4 regions of the Bacillus sp. N6 genome follow, and region 4 is predicted to be linked to each of the others. Evidence: riboswitches for the same ligand, from Rfam matches in the RefSeq annotation. Region 4 holds a riboswitch; each other region holds the start of a gene.

Region 1 (4,218 bases), 2.3 Mb from region 4:
TATTTGTTTCGCATTCTGTACATCGAAGAATAAGAATGCGTATTCAGCTGCTGTATCAGGATTTACGGCACGTTGCCAAGCAAAGACGAAGTCCTTTGCTGTAACAGGAGTACCGTTTGACCATTTTGAATCACGCAGATGGAATGTATATTTTGTTTTATCGGGACTAATGTCAACCGACTCAGCAACACCAGGAATCGGTTTATTATCTTCTCCCATTGCATATAAGCCTTCAAAAACATTGCGCATTACATTCATGGATTCCCCATCCGTTGCTTTTGCAACATCCATTGTTGGAATTTCTGAAGCGAATGATAAGTTAATTGCTTGTTTATCAGGTACTTTATCGTTTGCTTTCGCTCCGCCTGCATTATCTTTATTTCCCCCGCAAGCAGTTAGTAATAGACTTGCCCCTAAAACAGATGCAACAACAGGTACAACTTTTTTCTTCATTGTTCGTTCCTCCCTAAATGTGTTGTTCGTAACGTCATAATGTCCATGTCTTGAAGTGGCTATAGAAGGAGATGGAACCTATTATAAATATTTGTTTATAGGTAATCAGGTGTTCTATATGTATATACATGTTGAGCTATAATCTATCGTTATATGTTTCAACTTAGTAGACATTATATTTTGATGGTGAAATATTTTGTTTCTTTGATTATTTAGAATATTAACACTGGAAAGAACTATATGTCAATAATAAAAATAGAATGTTAATTTCTTGGAATAATATATTAAAAAAGTATATTCTCTTGTGTGAGAGAACCTACTTTTAATATATTTTGCTAAAAAAACAATTGGTGTGGGCTAATAATAAGTGGGGATGAAGAACCCCCACTTATTACGGTTTTACTTTATTTTTCAATTTTTGCCCACTTGAAGTTTAATTGACCCGCAAAGTCTACTTGCACAATTCCTTTCACATAAGAACGTTCTAAATAAGATTCGCCTTTTTGGTAAAGAGGAGCGATAACAGAGTCTTTAAATAATATTTTCTCGGATTCTAGTAATGCTTCCCAGCGAGCTTTTTCATCACCAGCTAAAGTTGTTTTCACTTTTGCTATTGTTTCATCGAATTCCTTATTAGAGTAATGATCTAAGTTATAAGGGTTATTCGTTGTAAATAGCTCAAGGAATGTAATTGGATCCGCAAAGTCAGGGCTCCAGCCGTCAATTCCGATTTCGTAGTCACCTTTTAATAAAAGCGAAACTTGTTGCTTACGCGGTTGCGGTTTTATATTTACTGTTAATCCATCTAGATTCTTTTCTAGTTGCCCTTTTAAGAATTCACCAGTTTTCTTATCAAGGTCAGCATCACTCGTTAATAATTCTAATGTTATCTTTTCAGAACCAAGCTCTTGTTTAGCTTTTTTCCATAATTCTTGTGCAGATTTTGTATCAACTTTTGTTAAATCGCCGTTTGCAGTACGGAAGTCTTTTCCTTCAGGTCCTTTTGCAAAGTTTTTTGGAACGAGACCAAATGTTGGTGTAGAGCCATCATTTAATAACGTATTTACAAAGGATTTTCTATCAATTGTTTGATCGATTGCTTGGCGTGCAGAAACGTTTTGAAGTACTTTGTTTTGTTGATTCATGCGTAAAAATTGTACGCCTACATTTGGACGTTCTTTAAAGTTAGCATCTTTTTTATATTTATCAACGAAGTCAGATGTTAGTTTTATACGATCTAATTGTTTTGACTCGAATAAATTTACTTCTGTTGATTTTTCTTTTACGACGTTAAAATTGATTTCTTCTAGTTTGACAGTATCTTTATCCCAATAAGTAGGGTTCTTCTTAAATTTAAAGCTTTGTTCGTGCTTCCAATCGCTTAGTGTAAAAGCTCCATTGTACAAGATTGTATTATCTTCTAAAGCGTACTTATCACCTTGTGCTTTAAAGAATTCCTCGTTAATTGGTAGAAATGTTGGGAACGCTGTTAAGCTAATAAAATACGGAACAGGACGCTCCAATTCTACCTCAAACGTATGGTCATCAACTGCTTTTACACCAAGTTGGTCGGCTGGAAGTTCTTTGTTGTTAATTTTTGTTGCATTTTTAATATCAAAGAATAGAAATGCATATTCAGAGGCTGTTGCTGGATCTACGGCTCTCTGCCAAGCGAACACAAAATCTTTCGCTGTAACAGGAGTGCCGTTTGACCATTTTGAATCTCGCAAATGGAATGTGTATTTCGTTTTATCGCCACTTACTTCATGAGATTTTGCAACACCAGGAACAGGTTTGTTACCTTCACCAAGATTATACAAACCTTCAAATACGTTTCTCATTACTTGACCAGAATCAGTATCTGTAGCACGGGCCGTATCCATTGTTCGTATTTCAGTAGGTGAAGATAAATTTAAAACCTGTTTGCTAGGTGCCTCGTCTTTTGCATTTGCTCCGCTTGCTTCGTTTTTATAACTACCGCAACCAGTTAATAAAATACTTACTCCTACAACTGATGCAATACCGGGTACAAACTTCTTTTTCATTTGATTTTCCTCCTAAATAATTAAGTTTGGATGATGATGAGGGAAATGAAAAATAAAAAATCCCTCTTTTCATATTGAGAAAGAGGGATTTTTACGTACAAGTTATGCACCCGTATATAAACGAAGTCCCTCATTCTATCTTTCAAGCATAAAGCTTGCAGGAAGTGGCACAGTATTCAAAATGAACCTGCTGCCGAGGTTTCAAAGGGCCAGTCCCTCCACCTCTCTTGATACAATGAGTAAACGAATAAATTTTATTAATTTTTGTGTTTCTTTGATAATTCAAAATCTTACACCTTGAATAATGAAGTGTCAACCAAATGAAATATAGTTTAAATTTTCAGTTTTCTTAAACGAAAAAACCACTGCATATGGCAGTGGTTTTTCTACTAGAAGTTAAAGTTATCTGGATCTGGACCAACGCGACGATCTTCATTTAAAGCTTGAATTGCTTTCATATCATCAGCACTTAATTCAAAGTCGAAGATGTTTGCATTTTCAATAATGCGATGTTCTTTAATTGATTTAGGGATTGTTACAACTTCGTTTTGTAAATCCCAGCGTAAAATAATTTGCGCAGTTGATTTATTATATTTTGTCGCAATTTCTTGTAACGTTGGATTATCTAGTAGTTGTCCTTGCATTAATGGTGACCAAGCTTCAAGCTGGATATTATGTTCTTTACAGAATGCATGTAGCTCTTCTTGTGCTAAACGTGGGTGATATTCCACTTGGTTGATCATTGGCTTAATTTCAGCAATTTCAAATACGTCTTGTAAGTGGTGAATGTGGAAATTACTCACACCGATAGCGCGAACACGGCCATCTTTATAAAGTTTTTCTAATGCTTTCCATGATTCAGTATATTTCCCTTTTACAGGCCAATGTACTAAATATAAATCTAAATATTCTAGACCTAATTTCTCTAATGTAGTTTCAAATGCTTGAAGTGTAGTTTCATATCCTTGATCGCTATTCCATACTTTTGAGGTAATAAATAATTCTTCACGTGAAACACCGGATTCACGAATCGCTTGTCCAACGCCTTCTTCATTTTGATAGATTGCTGCAGTATCGATGCTGCGGTAGCCATTTTTAATTGCTGCTTTTACAGAATCAATTACTTCTGAACCATCTTCTACTTTAAAAACACCTAAACCAAACCAAGGCATTTTTACACCGTTATGTAATGTTGTATAATCTTTTAAACTTGTTAAAATCATATTATTTCCCCCTAGCTTTTTTGTTTGTTGCTTCTACTGCTTTTTGAATTGCCTCTGAAAAATTATATTCGTATAAAGTTTTGAGACCCTCAGCTGTGGAACCACCTGGCGTTGTTACTTGTTCGCGGAGGTTAGCTGGATTTTGCGTTTGCTCGAGCATAGAAGCAGAGCCAGAAATCATTTGAATGACAAGATGTTTTGCGGTTTCTTCATCGACTCCATAACTTTTTGTTGCTTCAATTAAGCTTTCAGCAAAGTAATAAAGGAAGGCTGGTGCACTTCCAGTAACTGCAGTAAGCTGATGAACTTCTTCCTCAGTACAAAGTTGCGAAGTACCAATACCTCTTAAAAGCAGTTGCAGGGTTTCTTGATGCATCTCGGTTACTGATTGTCCTATTGTATATAAGGAGATAGACTTTCCAATTTCAGCAGCTGTATTAGGCATAATCCAAGCAACAGGTGTGCCTTTTGGGAGTCTAGCTTCTAAATAAGATGGT
Region 2 (4,218 bases), 1.4 Mb from region 4:
TTTTAGATGGAATAGATGATCCAGCCACGAATAGAAGCGGTCAGGGCCTTTTTTAACCCCATACGATGTGAAACCCGAGAGATGTAGCGAGTAGGGATATAATGTATATATTCGAAGCTGTAATTTTATAATCTAGGTCACAGATGAAGAGATTAGCATTTCACTTTATATAAGATATAGAAAGAAGCTTACGTTTTCACGTAAGCTTCTTTTTTATGTAAGTGTGTGTAACCGTTAAGCCGCATTGGGTTTTGTCGGTGAGTACGCGAAACTTTACGGTTACACGACACTTATTCATATGAGTAAAGGGTTATTCCAACAGAAAGTTTTAATTTAAGCGATTGGACCGCCTAAGTTAATAATATCTTCAGAAACGCTTTCGAACTTTTTGAAGTTAGCTTTGAATTCATTTGCAAGCTCGATTGCTTTTGCTTTGTAAGCAGCTTTATCAGCCCAAGTTTGTTCAGGCATTAACACTTCGTCAGGTACACCTGGTACGTGAAGTGGAACTTCAAGACCGAAGATGTCATGTTTAGCTGTTTCAGTTTTTGCAAGTTCGCCGCTTAATGCTGCTTGAATCATTGCACGAGTATAACCTAAGTTCATACGTTTACCAACTCCGTACTCGCCGCCAGTCCAGCCAGTGTTTACTAGGAATACTTTCGCATCGTGTTTCTCGATTTTTTCACCAAGCATTTCAGCGTAGCGAGATGCATCAAGTGGTAAGAATGGTGAACCGAAGCAAGTTGAGAATGTAGCTTGCGGAGATGTAACGCCGCGCTCTGTTCCTGCTAGTTTACTAGTGTAACCACTTAAGAAATGATACATAGCTTGCTCTTTTGATAACTTACTGATTGGAGGCAATACGCCAGATGCATCAGCAGTTAAGAAAATAATTGTATTTGGGTGTCCAGCAACACTTGGCAGTACGATATTGTCGATCGCATGCATAGGGTATGCAGCACGAGTATTTTCTGTTAAAGTAGTATCGTTGTAGTCGGCGATACGCGTTTGGTCATTAATGATAACGTTTTCTAAAACAGATCCAAATTTGATTGCATCGAAAATTTGTGGTTCTTTCTCGTGAGAAAGGTTTACACATTTTGCATAGCAACCGCCTTCAATATTGAATACACCGTTATCAGACCAACCGTGCTCATCATCACCGATTAATTTACGGTTTGGATCAGCAGATAATGTTGTTTTACCTGTTCCAGATAAACCGAAGAATAGTGCTACGTCGCCTTCTTCACCTACGTTTGCAGAGCAATGCATAGAAAGGATATCTTGTTCAGGTAATAAGAAGTTCATAATAGAGAAGATTGATTTTTTCATTTCTCCAGCGTATTCTGTACCACCAATTAGTACGATACGTTTTTCGAATGAAACCATAATGAATGCTTCAGAGTTTGTACCGTCAACAGCTGGATCAGCTTTGAAATTCGGTGCAGAAACAATTGTGAACTCTGATTCATGAGTTGTTAATTCTTCTTCAGTTGGACGAATGAATAATTGATGTACAAATAAATTGTGCCATGCATATTCGTTAATAACTTGAATTGGTAGGCGGTAATTGCGGTCAGCGCCTGCAAATCCTTTGAAGACGAATAACTCTTCTTTTTCTTTTAAGTATTCTAAAACTTTAGTATATAATTTATTAAAATGTTCTTCAGAAATCGGTTGGTTCACAGCTCCCCAAGCAATTTTGTCAGCAACCGATGCTTCTTTCACAATAAATTTATCTTTAGGAGAACGTCCTGTATATTTTCCAGTTGAAGCAGAAACGGCACCAGTCGAAGTTAATTTCCCTTCATTTCGCATTAATACTTTTTCCACTAATTGCGGAACACTTAGTTGAATCTGTGCATTGCTTCCGTTCAATAATTCGTGTAAACCAATTTGGACATTCACAGTACTCATATTTATATACCATCCTTTTCATTTAATGAAATATTTCTCGTAATCCCCAACAAGAGTATAACACAATTATATAAATAATGTATACTATTTATTTCTTTTTGTTTGTGTGAATGCATTATTTCCCTATTAATATTTCATTTCAGGCGTATTGAGAAAAACTTTCAGGAAAATGTGAATATTAATTGACAAATGAATATCATTTCTTTAGTATAGGTTGGGACGGATACTCTCTTATCCCGAGCTGGCGGAGGGACAGGCCCGATGAAGCCCAGCAACCTCACTTGTATTGATAAATGCAGGTGAATAGGTGCTAAAACCTGTGCGAGGCTACAGGTCTCGAACGATAAGAGCGAAGGGCAAAAAGCAGTATGCAAGTAGCAAATTAAACCTTTCCTCTATGTAAAGTAGGAAAGGTTTTTCTGTATGCTTGTGTGGGAGAATAAATGTATGTCGCAGTTTGTGGCAAATTAAGGATGAGTTCCGTACAATATATACAATTACTGTAGGGAGGTTTACCACATGACAAAAAAACGTCATCTGTTCACATCTGAGTCTGTAACTGAAGGACATCCAGATAAAATTTGTGACCAAATTTCTGATTCAATTTTAGATGCGATCTTATCAAAAGACGCAAATGCACGTGTAGCTTGTGAAACAACTGTAACAACTGGTTTAGTATTGGTAGCGGGGGAAATTACGACTTCTACTTACGTAGATATTCCAAAAATCGTTCGTGAAACAATTCAAGGCATTGGTTACACACGCGCAAAATACGGATTCGATGCAGAAACTTGTGCTGTTTTAACATCTATCGATGAGCAGTCTGCTGACATCGCTATGGGTGTTGACCAAGCGCTAGAAGCACGCGAAGGTCAAATGACTGACGCTGAGATTGAGGCAATTGGTGCAGGAGACCAAGGTTTAATGTTTGGTTTCGCATGTAATGAAACACAAGAGTTAATGCCACTTCCAATCTCGCTTGCTCACAAATTAGCTCGCCGTTTAACTGAAGTACGTAAAGATGATACATTATCATACTTACGTCCAGATGGAAAAACGCAAGTTACAGTTGAGTATGATGAAAATGGTAAACCAGTACGTGTTGATACTATCGTAATTTCTACACAACATCACCCAGATGTTACATGGGAAGAAATCGATCGCGACTTAAAAGAGCACGTAATTAAAGCTGTAGTACCAGCAGAATTAATGGATGGAGAAACGAAATTCTTCATTAATCCAACTGGCCGCTTCGTAATTGGTGGACCACAAGGTGATGCTGGTTTAACAGGACGTAAAATCATCGTTGATACTTACGGTGGATACGCTCGCCACGGTGGCGGTGCATTCTCTGGTAAAGATGCAACAAAAGTTGACCGTTCTGCAGCATATGCAGCTCGTTATGTTGCGAAAAACATCGTAGCAGCTGGTCTTGCTGACAAAGCAGAAGTACAACTTGCATACGCAATCGGTGTAGCACAACCGGTATCAATTTCAGTTGATACATTCGGCACAGGTAAAGTATCTGAAGACGTACTAGTAGAACTAGTTCGTAACAACTTCGATCTTCGCCCAGCTGGTATTATTAAAATGCTAGACTTACGTCGCCCAATTTACAAACAAACAGCAGCTTACGGCCACTTCGGACGTACTGATGTAGATCTTTCATGGGAACGTACAGACAAAGCTGCAGCTTTAAAAGAGCAAGCTGGTCTATAATATATGAAAAAAAGCTTTGCGCGGTGAGCGCAAAGCTTTTTTTATTTCGTTTTACTTACAATTTGAATGCATGATTTGCAATATACTTCGCCTTCTAGCTCAATATACTTTTTCATATTAGTCATGCCACTTGCTGGAAATGGCATATGAATCCATGCCTTTTCATACGTTTGTATTTCCTTTTTACATGATTTACAAAGGGTGGGTTTCTTCTGGAACATATGCAATCAACCTTTCATTTGACGTACTTTACCTGCGCAAAAGGCACTACTTAGTAAAAATAGTGTCGCGAATATAATGCTTACTAATGTAGCGTATGGAATTGCACCTTTTAAGGAAAAGCCGACAGTGATTGAAGCGATGAATAAGAGGATGAATGTTGTTGTTAATTTTTTATAAAGTTCCATACTATGTAGACCTCCAATTTATTTTTTAGTACAAGTTTTAAAATTGAATTCTATTATGTAGAAAATATAAAGAGTAGCTAAAGATGTGTATTCTAGGAGTATAAGAAAGGGCACTTTCCTTTTTGTGGGTTAGTATACTTATATTGTATCATGGCGCATTATTGGCTTCATA
Region 3 (4,218 bases), 2.0 Mb from region 4:
TGTTTTTGTAGAAAAGAGAGTGTGATGAATTTATGAAAAAATATAAAACATTGCTATTTGATGTAGATGATACATTATTAGATTTCCAAAAGGCTGAAAAAATGGCTTTACGGGTGCTTTTTGAAGAGAAGGGAATCCCTTTAACAGACGAGATAGAGGCTCGTTATAAAAAAATAAATAAAGGTCTTTGGGATGCTTTTGAAAAAGGTGAACTATCACGCAAGGAAGTTATAAATACACGATTCTCTCTGTTGTTTCAAGAGTATGGAGAAGAAGTAGACGGAATATTACTCGAAAATAATTACCGTAACTACTTAGAAGAAGGAAATCAACTCATGCAAGGTGCGTTTGAATTTATAAATCAAATTCAAGGGGAGTATGAGTTGTATATAGTGACAAATGGTGTTTCTAAGACGCAAGATAAACGTTTGCGTAATGCAGGGTTACATTCATTGTTTAAAGATGTTTTTGTTTCGGAAGATACAGGTTTTCAAAAGCCGATGAAAGAGTATTTTGATTATGTTTTTGAACGGATTCCTAACTTTGCACCTGAAGAAGGGCTGATTATTGGTGATTCATTAAGCGCTGATATTAAAGGTGGATATGTAGCGGGAATTGATACTTGTTGGTTTAATCCAGAAAGGAAATTAAATGATAGTGGGATTATACCGACATATGAAGTGCATAATTTTGAGGAGTTAGAAGCGTTATTAAAGCAGCATGTGTAATAAAAAAATAGGCAGTGGAGCTTTCGTCCCCACTGCCTATTTTTATTAATTTTTATTTTCGTTATGTTTTGGGAGTGGAAAGGCATTCCCGATAGCAGCTGCACCAAGCATGGGCAATAGTAAATTAAGCGGGAAAAACATAAGTAATAGTAATGTTATAGCTATTGGCTTTCGTAACGCATAGCTTGAAATTGCTGTCGTTACGATAGCAACGGATGCTACTGGATCTATAGGAAGAATAGATGCTATAGCGTATCCAATACTTGATCCGGAAAATATAATTGGGAATATATGTCCACCCCGCCACCCTGTGTTCAAACAAACGGCAGTAATACACAACTTTAAAATCCCTGAAAGAAGTAGTATCCAAAAAGATAAATGGCTCCATTCAACAACTAACTCTTTTAATTGATGTTCCCCTGAAAATAATGTGTACGGAAGAAAAGTTCCTGCAATTCCTAATAAAATGCCACCGATAATTCCGAGTGTCAGCTTGTATTCCCTAAAAGGGTGAATTAACTTCTCTAATGTGAATTCTAACTTGAAATAAAAGAAACCAACTATAGCACCGATACTAGCAAGTGGAAGAAATGCGATCCATTCATTGAAAGAAAGTGCACCTTCCCCGAAATCAACAATAAAGGATCCACGATTATCGAGTTTACTCAGTAGTAAATAAACAGAAAAACCTGCGAAAGTAGTAGCTAAGTATACAATTGCCTTTTTTCCTTTAGAAAAAGCAGCAATTTGTTCCCCCTCATTTTCATTCGGTGCTAAATAACCGAATAATGGTGCGTTAAAAATGACACTTAAAGTAGCGCCAATTCCAATCTCGGTTAGCTCATTCATACCCTTTAAGGCAAATTTAAAGCGATCCCCTACCCATGTGCACAGTCCGCCTATAATTCCAACTAGTGCGGCTTCTGGACCAAGACTAGCTCCGAAAATTAAAACAATAATCGCTGTTAAAGTAGCCTGATGGACAAAGCGATATTCGATTCGACCAGTTTTTTTATATTCAGTCATCACTTCAGGCATAAGGCGTGGATATATACCGAAATATTTTTGTGATAGACCAACGAGGCCCCCGCCAATTATTGTTACGCAAAGGGTGTAATAAGAGGGATAAGAGAGAACTTCAGGCAAGTATCCCCAAATAAAGTGGATTCCAATATTTATTGTGACTAAAAATAACCAGACTGTAGCTCCTACTATAGATCCTAGAAGAATGCCATATAGAGCAAGTATGTACTGCATATCTTTTTTATTTTTCATGTTATACCTCCGTTATGTAAATCTCAGTAGGGAAAAAGTGAAATATACTAGTGGAAAATGGATTGAATATATATAGTATCTTTTTGAGAGGACCGCCTATTCAACATATAGGCTGAATTTTAGAGAATTTGAATTTATAGGTTAAATTACTTATTTAATTTTATAGACTGATTTGAGTTTTTTAAAGGTCTTTTTTGAAATAGACTAGAATATATTTCTTTTGTTGCTTTATATGAAACTGTTAACATTTATTTTAGAACATTCAGAAAAACTGTTTGACATTAGGAAATTATTGCTATAAAATCAACGGTAATTGCATAGTCTTATCAAGAAAAGGTGGAGGGACAGGCCCGATGAAACCTTGGCAACAGCCGTATAACGGAATTGTGCCAAATCCTGCAGGTAGTAATCCTGAGAGATAAGAAAGAGCCTTTAGAGCGTGTTTTCAAACTGCTCCTTTCTTGTTTTCAGGAAAGGGGCAGTTTTTTATTTTGTATAAAAGAAAGGAGAATGAGAGATGGGAGAATCATGGGGAAAAGGAACGATTTGTGTGCAAGGTGGCTATACGCCAAAGAATGGTGAACCACGTGTTTTACCACTTTATCAAAGCACAACGTATAAATACGATACTTCGGATGATTTAGCAGCTCTATTTAACTTAGAGGCAGAAGGATATATTTATACGCGTATTGGAAACCCTACTCTAGCCGCATTTGAGCAGAAGTTATCAGATTTAGAAGGCGGTGTAGGAGCTGTTGCAACGGCTTCTGGGCAAGCAGCTATTATGCTCGCAGTTTTAAATATTTGTAGTAGTGGGGATCATTTACTTTGCTCTTCAACTGTTTACGGGGGAACGTTTAATTTATTTGGGGTGAGTTTACGTAAGCTTGGCATTGATGTTACGTTCTTTAATCCAAATTTAACGGCAGATGAAATTACGGCACTTGCTAACGATAAGACGAAACTTATCTATGCAGAATCATTAGGAAATCCAGCGATGAATGTTTTAAATTTCAAAGAATTTTCAGCTGCCGCTAAAGAATTAGAGGTACCTTTTATCGTTGATAATACATTAGCAACTCCTTATTTATGCCAAGCGTTTGAATATGGGGCAAATATTATTGTTCATTCTACGACTAAATATATCGATGGGCATGCGAGCTCTTTAGGCGGTATTGTAATTGACGGTGGAAATTTTGATTGGACAAATGGAAAATATCCTGAGCTTGTTGAACCAGATCCAAGTTATCACGGTGTAAGTTACGTTCAAAACTTTGGTGCAGCAGCATATATTGTGAAAGCACGTGTTCAACTATTAAGAGATTATGGAAATTGTATGAGCCCATTCAATGCATATATTAGCAATATTGGCTTAGAGACTTTGCATTTACGAATGGAGCGTCATAGCGAAAATGCTCTGGCAGTTGCTAAGTGGCTTGCTAATCATGAACGTATTGAATGGGTGAATTATCCGGGATTAGATAGTAATGAAAATTACTCGTTAGCACAAAAGTATTTGAAAAAAGGTGCTAGTGGGGTTTTAACATTTGGTATTAAAGGGGGATTAGAAGCAGCAAAAGAATTTATCGCAAATGTAAAACTAGCAACTCTTGTAACGCACGTAGCTGATGCACGAACTTGCGTTATACATCCCGCTAGTACGACGCATAGACAATTAAATGCTGAAGATCAGCGTTTAGCTGGTGTTACATCTGATTTAATTCGTTTATCGGTTGGTATAGAAGATGTTTCTGATATTATTGCAGATTTAGAAGCAGCTCTAGTTGGAGGCAAAACACATGCCGATCATAATTGATAAAGATTTACCGGCTCGCAAAGTGTTGCAAAAAGAAAATATTTTTGTAATGACGAAGGAGCGGGCAGAAACACAAGATATACGCGCTTTGAAAATTGCTATATTAAATTTAATGCCAACGAAGCAAGATACAGAGGCACAATTACTTCGCTTAATTGGAAACACACCGTTGCAATTAGATGTTCATTTACTTCATATGGAATCACATCTGTCTCGTAATGTAGCGCAGGACCATTTAACGAGCTTTTATAAAACGTTTCGTGATATTGAAAATGAAAAATTTGATGGGCTCATTATTACAGGAGCACCAGTTGAAACTCTTTCTTTTGAAGAAGTAGATTATTGGGAAGAGCTTAAACGTATTATGGAGTATTCAAAAACGAATGTAACATCTACGCT
Region 4 (4,218 bases):
GCAAAAACTGCAATGGCCATTGCGTGGGGCGATGCTTGGACGAATTTAATTCAACCTTTCTGGGCATTACCAGCATTAGCGATAGCTGGTTTAGGTGCTCGTGACATTATGGGATTTTGTGTTGTGAACTTACTATATGCGGGTTTTATCATTAGTCTATGCTTCTTATTTATTTAAACGAAAAGCTAGTTTTATACTAGCTTTTTTACATAATAAATCATTTATTTCCCATGCAATTTATAACTGTCTTCCACTCTATGTCCGTAAGGTGTAATGACTCAAATGCAAAAAAATCTTCGCAAATTTTTCCGATCAAGTGTGGATGTTCCCTCAAAAAATTCCACTGTAACGCTTTAGGAAGAAAATATGTTTCATATTCTTTACTTCCCCTTACTACCTCATCTACTTCTCTTTCACAAATTCCTCTTATTAAATAATCATTTCTTAACTCTATTTGAATTTGTTGAAATGTATCGCTGCATTTTTTCAATTGAAGTAAACACGTAATATACTTTCGAAAAAGTTCGTTATCATACTGACAACAGTTTATAATACGATCGACTTCATTCATAATGTACGAGCCTTTTCTTCTATTTGTAATAACCATTTTTCGCGCTTTGATACTTTACTCCTTTTCACAGATTGAAACACTGACCGTTTTATATCACGAATGCCACAAAAACGTAAAACACCTCTCTTCATCACAATCCAATCTGCTGATCGATATAACAATGCGACGTACCATAGAGGCGAGTCTAACGTATTAATAACCCACGCTTTTTTCCCTTGCAATAATCCTTTCGGCAGAGCCCCTTCATATTTATAAGCAAATCCAGCTACGAAAATACGGTCAATAAAACCTTTTAAAATAGCTGGCATCCCCCACCACCATATTGGATAGATGAATAGAATTGTATCTGCTTCTTCTACTAACGTTCTGTATCGAGCTGTTTCTTCTTCATTTACTAAATCACGTCTTTTCTTCTCATCATTAAATACGAGGACTGGATCAAATTGTTCTTTGTATAAATCAAGTACGGTAACTGAATGATTTGTTTCCTGTAGTCCTTTTTGCACATGATTTAAAATCGCCGCATTAAAACTTGAAGGACTAGGATGAGCGTATACAATTAGTACGTTCACTACATAACAACTCCCTCTATAAGTTAAAGTTTCCCCTTCTTTAACATCTTCTCTACAATTTGCATGTTTTTCGAACTTTGTAATAAACGATTTAATACAGTAAGTAACTCTTCCTTTTCTAAACCTTTCAGTTTCTCTTTCACCTTACTCTCACCAGCACCTTGAATATCATAAACAACTGCCGCCATATGTTTACAATAATTTTCATACGGACATTCGCAACTACTTTTTGAAAAATCTTCGAGATCGATAACTACTTCATAATTCCCTGCATTTCCAGTAACGAAAGCAAACACTTTGTTATCTTGTATTTCAACATCTTCTACATGTCCATCTTCATAATATTCATTTCCCTTATCTACAACGTACTTTGGGATCCATTTCGTTATATCTTTTAATAAGTAAGCGTACATAATTGTACCCCTTCCTTTAATTCCCTTTTGACTTCCAAAACCCTGCATGTTATTCTAAGAACTGTTAAATAGCAAGTCTATTTTGCAAAACGACTGACACCTATTCGGCGAAGGTGTCTCTTTTCATTTGCAGCCGATACGAATTGCCTCTTTCAGGCACATTCAATTTTTGACACTACACACTCAACACCATTCCCTGTATCAGGCTGCTTAAGCAGTCTTTTACTCTACATACTCCGTTATTTTAAAAAAAAGAGAGCTTAGCTCCCTTTTCTCGCCTTATAAAATACCCCTTTTTCAGTATAGAGATATTCATCAGCTAATGTAATTTTCCCATCCAGTTTCAGTTCATCTAATAGTCTTGATAAATAAAATTGATGTAACATCTTTTTCGTGAATTTTCCTTCATGATGCGAAACGATATGTTCTTGAATATCTAACAATGATATTGGCTTATCTTGCTCTATCATATATTCATAAACTGTACTACGCAGTTTTACGTATTTTTCGAGTGTCACAGCAATGCGCAACCCCTTTCTTCTTAATATAAATTTTCGTAATCGGTTTTTTTGCAACAAAAAAACCTCTCCGATAAGAAGAAGTTACGTATATATCTTCGTCTTATCTCCCAGAACAAATATGTTCTGCTGGAATTAGCACCTGCATCGCGGTTGCTGGGTTTCATCGGGCCAGTCCCTCCACCTCTCTGGATAAGAAAATATTCACTTAATTCTTACTATACGTAATTTCATTTTAATTGTCAAACAAATATAACAAATAATATTTTCTTCTTTACTGTTCATACTATACATATATGAATATGCAAGGAGGATTATGAAATGCATCAAAATGCTCGCGGATATGTACAAGATTCTTTTCAATCATTACAAGAAGCAAAACATTGTTTAGAAGAAGCACTACAGACTGTTGAAAAAGATTTTAATCGCGCTCGTATTGAGCAATCCCTTTATGCGATCGAACAAGCTATTCAACGCTGCGATTACACCGTTCACATTTTAGAACAAGATTGAAAAAACTTCCCATCATAAGGTGGGAAGTTTTTTCAAATGGCATACTTCATAATTATTGCCGTTATGATTAAAAAATATACAGAATTCACAATTTCTAAAACCCCTACTTTTATAATAGAAATTTTTTTGCCATACAATATAATGGCTCGAATGACACTTGGTATAAAAATAAGTGAGCACCACTGATTAATTGCAAATACAATGATTGTTAATAGAATATGATAACCCCAAGATATAAAACGATACTTCGGATTATTTTTCTCACGTATCATCGTTTTCACATAAAACGTACTACCTAAAAAGTATAAGAATGAAATAAGTGCAATGAATAATGCTGTATGATCGATTTGTTTCATTGAAAAATAATAACTAATTAACCCACCAACACAAAACACAATGATCGCACAAATATCATTTAATAGTGCCCTTTCATTTTTTTGACGAGCATAATGCATATTTACTATAAATAGTGGAATCATGACTATTACGAATAAAAGAATGCGCCATTCATATAATAGAGAAATCATCCCAAATACGAACGCAATAATAAAATATACAATTGAAGCATGTAAATACTCTTTTTTTCGTTTTTGTTTTATGTACATAAGGAATGGATACGTAGCTAAATAGATAAAGAACCAAGCTATAAACAATGGAATGTGATATATAGTAGGTTTTCCAAGTATGACACTTAATAGAAATGGTATAGCAAGCATCGCCCATGCACCATGTTGCTTCGGAATAACTAACTTCATTAACTATACACCTCCCTTTTGAAAATAGTTCTCACCTATTATTATACGAATAATTTTATATAGTAACGGATATATATTGGACTATTTTTTGACAATAAAAAATGCTCCTTACAATATGTAAGAAGCATGAAAGAGGCAAACGAATATGTAAGTCGCGACCCTACCTTATATGAGTATGCTTTTCTATGCTATGTTATGCTTATCTAATATACCGTATTTCTTTTTAAATCTTGTGAGAATCGTAATCCAAGAAGTACTAAATAATAGTAAGAAGACAACATTCGAAATTGCATGGCTCAAATCGAAATAAAAACTTGCGATGTAATACGAAATGACTGTTTCCCACGTTGCCTCTCGTATAAAACCGAGAAGTCCCCAGAAATTCATAATCCAGCCAAATAAAAATCCAACAAACAATCCGTACAGGAGTCTTCCCCATAGCTTTTTCATTAAAAATGTATTACGCAATAATCCAGCTATAAAACCAATCATACCCCATGAAAACATTTGCCACGGCGTCCACGGACCTTGCCCTAAAAAGATGTTAGACACAATCGCTGCTGTTGCACCGATCATAAAACCCGCTTCACTTCCAAACACAATTGCAGAAACGATAATAACAAAAGAAGTTGGTTGTACACTCGGTAAAATAGAAAATGGTACGCGGCTAACTGCTGCAATTGCCGCTAATACAGCAACGAGAACAATTTCACGTGAAACAAACGCCTTCCTTTCAAAACGGATATAGAAAGGTAACATAATAACAACTAATAAAAACAAACTACTTAACATGTAATAACCGTCCATAATAAGTGTAGTAAAGAGTAATGTGCCTATTATTACTGCAAAAATACATATTATGAATGCAACATATCG

What was found. Region 4 has a riboswitch for S-adenosylmethionine ahead of ACUXVC_RS16580 (hypothetical protein). Riboswitches for the same ligand answer to the same signal wherever they lie in the genome.
Region 1: another riboswitch for S-adenosylmethionine. It lies ahead of ACUXVC_RS01100 (peptide ABC transporter substrate-binding protein); the one in region 4 lies ahead of ACUXVC_RS16580 (hypothetical protein).
Region 2: another riboswitch for S-adenosylmethionine. It lies ahead of metK (methionine adenosyltransferase); the one in region 4 lies ahead of ACUXVC_RS16580 (hypothetical protein).
Region 3: another riboswitch for S-adenosylmethionine. It lies ahead of ACUXVC_RS27155 (bifunctional O-acetylhomoserine aminocarboxypropyltransferase/cysteine synthase); the one in region 4 lies ahead of ACUXVC_RS16580 (hypothetical protein).

Annotation. Positions count from the first base shown of each region.
Region 1 covers NZ_CM127843.1:190,391-194,608, forward strand. Annotated here, with positions in the region: gene ACUXVC_RS01095 (peptide ABC transporter substrate-binding protein) at 1-453, opposite strand, end outside; gene ACUXVC_RS01100 (peptide ABC transporter substrate-binding protein) at 858-2,498, opposite strand; SAM riboswitch class I at 2,631-2,735, opposite strand; gene ACUXVC_RS01105 (aldo/keto reductase) at 2,888-3,721, opposite strand; gene proC (pyrroline-5-carboxylate reductase) at 3,723-4,218, opposite strand, start outside.
Region 2 covers NZ_CM127843.1:4,640,012-4,644,229, reverse strand. Annotated here, with positions in the region: gene pckA (phosphoenolpyruvate carboxykinase (ATP)) at 334-1,920, opposite strand; SAM riboswitch class I at 2,149-2,270, shown strand; gene metK (methionine adenosyltransferase) at 2,440-3,639, shown strand; gene ACUXVC_RS23945 (hypothetical protein) at 3,681-3,860, opposite strand; gene ACUXVC_RS23940 (hypothetical protein) at 3,867-4,046, opposite strand.
Region 3 covers NZ_CM127843.1:5,261,724-5,265,941, reverse strand. Annotated here, with positions in the region: gene ACUXVC_RS27165 (YjjG family noncanonical pyrimidine nucleotidase) at 33-728, shown strand; gene ACUXVC_RS27160 (chloride channel protein) at 774-2,003, opposite strand; SAM riboswitch class I at 2,324-2,428, shown strand; gene ACUXVC_RS27155 (bifunctional O-acetylhomoserine aminocarboxypropyltransferase/cysteine synthase) at 2,521-3,819, shown strand; gene metA (homoserine O-acetyltransferase MetA) at 3,803-4,218, shown strand, end outside.
Region 4 covers NZ_CM127843.1:3,221,883-3,226,100, forward strand. Annotated here, with positions in the region: gene ACUXVC_RS16560 (short-chain fatty acid transporter) at 1-177, shown strand, start outside; gene ACUXVC_RS16565 (type I restriction-modification system subunit M N-terminal domain-containing protein) at 218-571, opposite strand; gene ACUXVC_RS16570 (NAD(P)H-dependent oxidoreductase) at 568-1,143, opposite strand; gene ACUXVC_RS16575 (SWIM zinc finger family protein) at 1,167-1,556, opposite strand; gene ACUXVC_RS16580 (hypothetical protein) at 1,817-2,134, opposite strand; SAM riboswitch class I at 2,175-2,273, opposite strand; gene ACUXVC_RS16585 (hypothetical protein) at 2,396-2,587, shown strand; gene ACUXVC_RS16590 (YwiC-like family protein) at 2,620-3,342, opposite strand; gene ACUXVC_RS16595 (ECF transporter S component) at 3,526-4,218, opposite strand, start outside; gene ACUXVC_RS16600 (ABC transporter ATP-binding protein) at 4,200-4,218, opposite strand, start outside.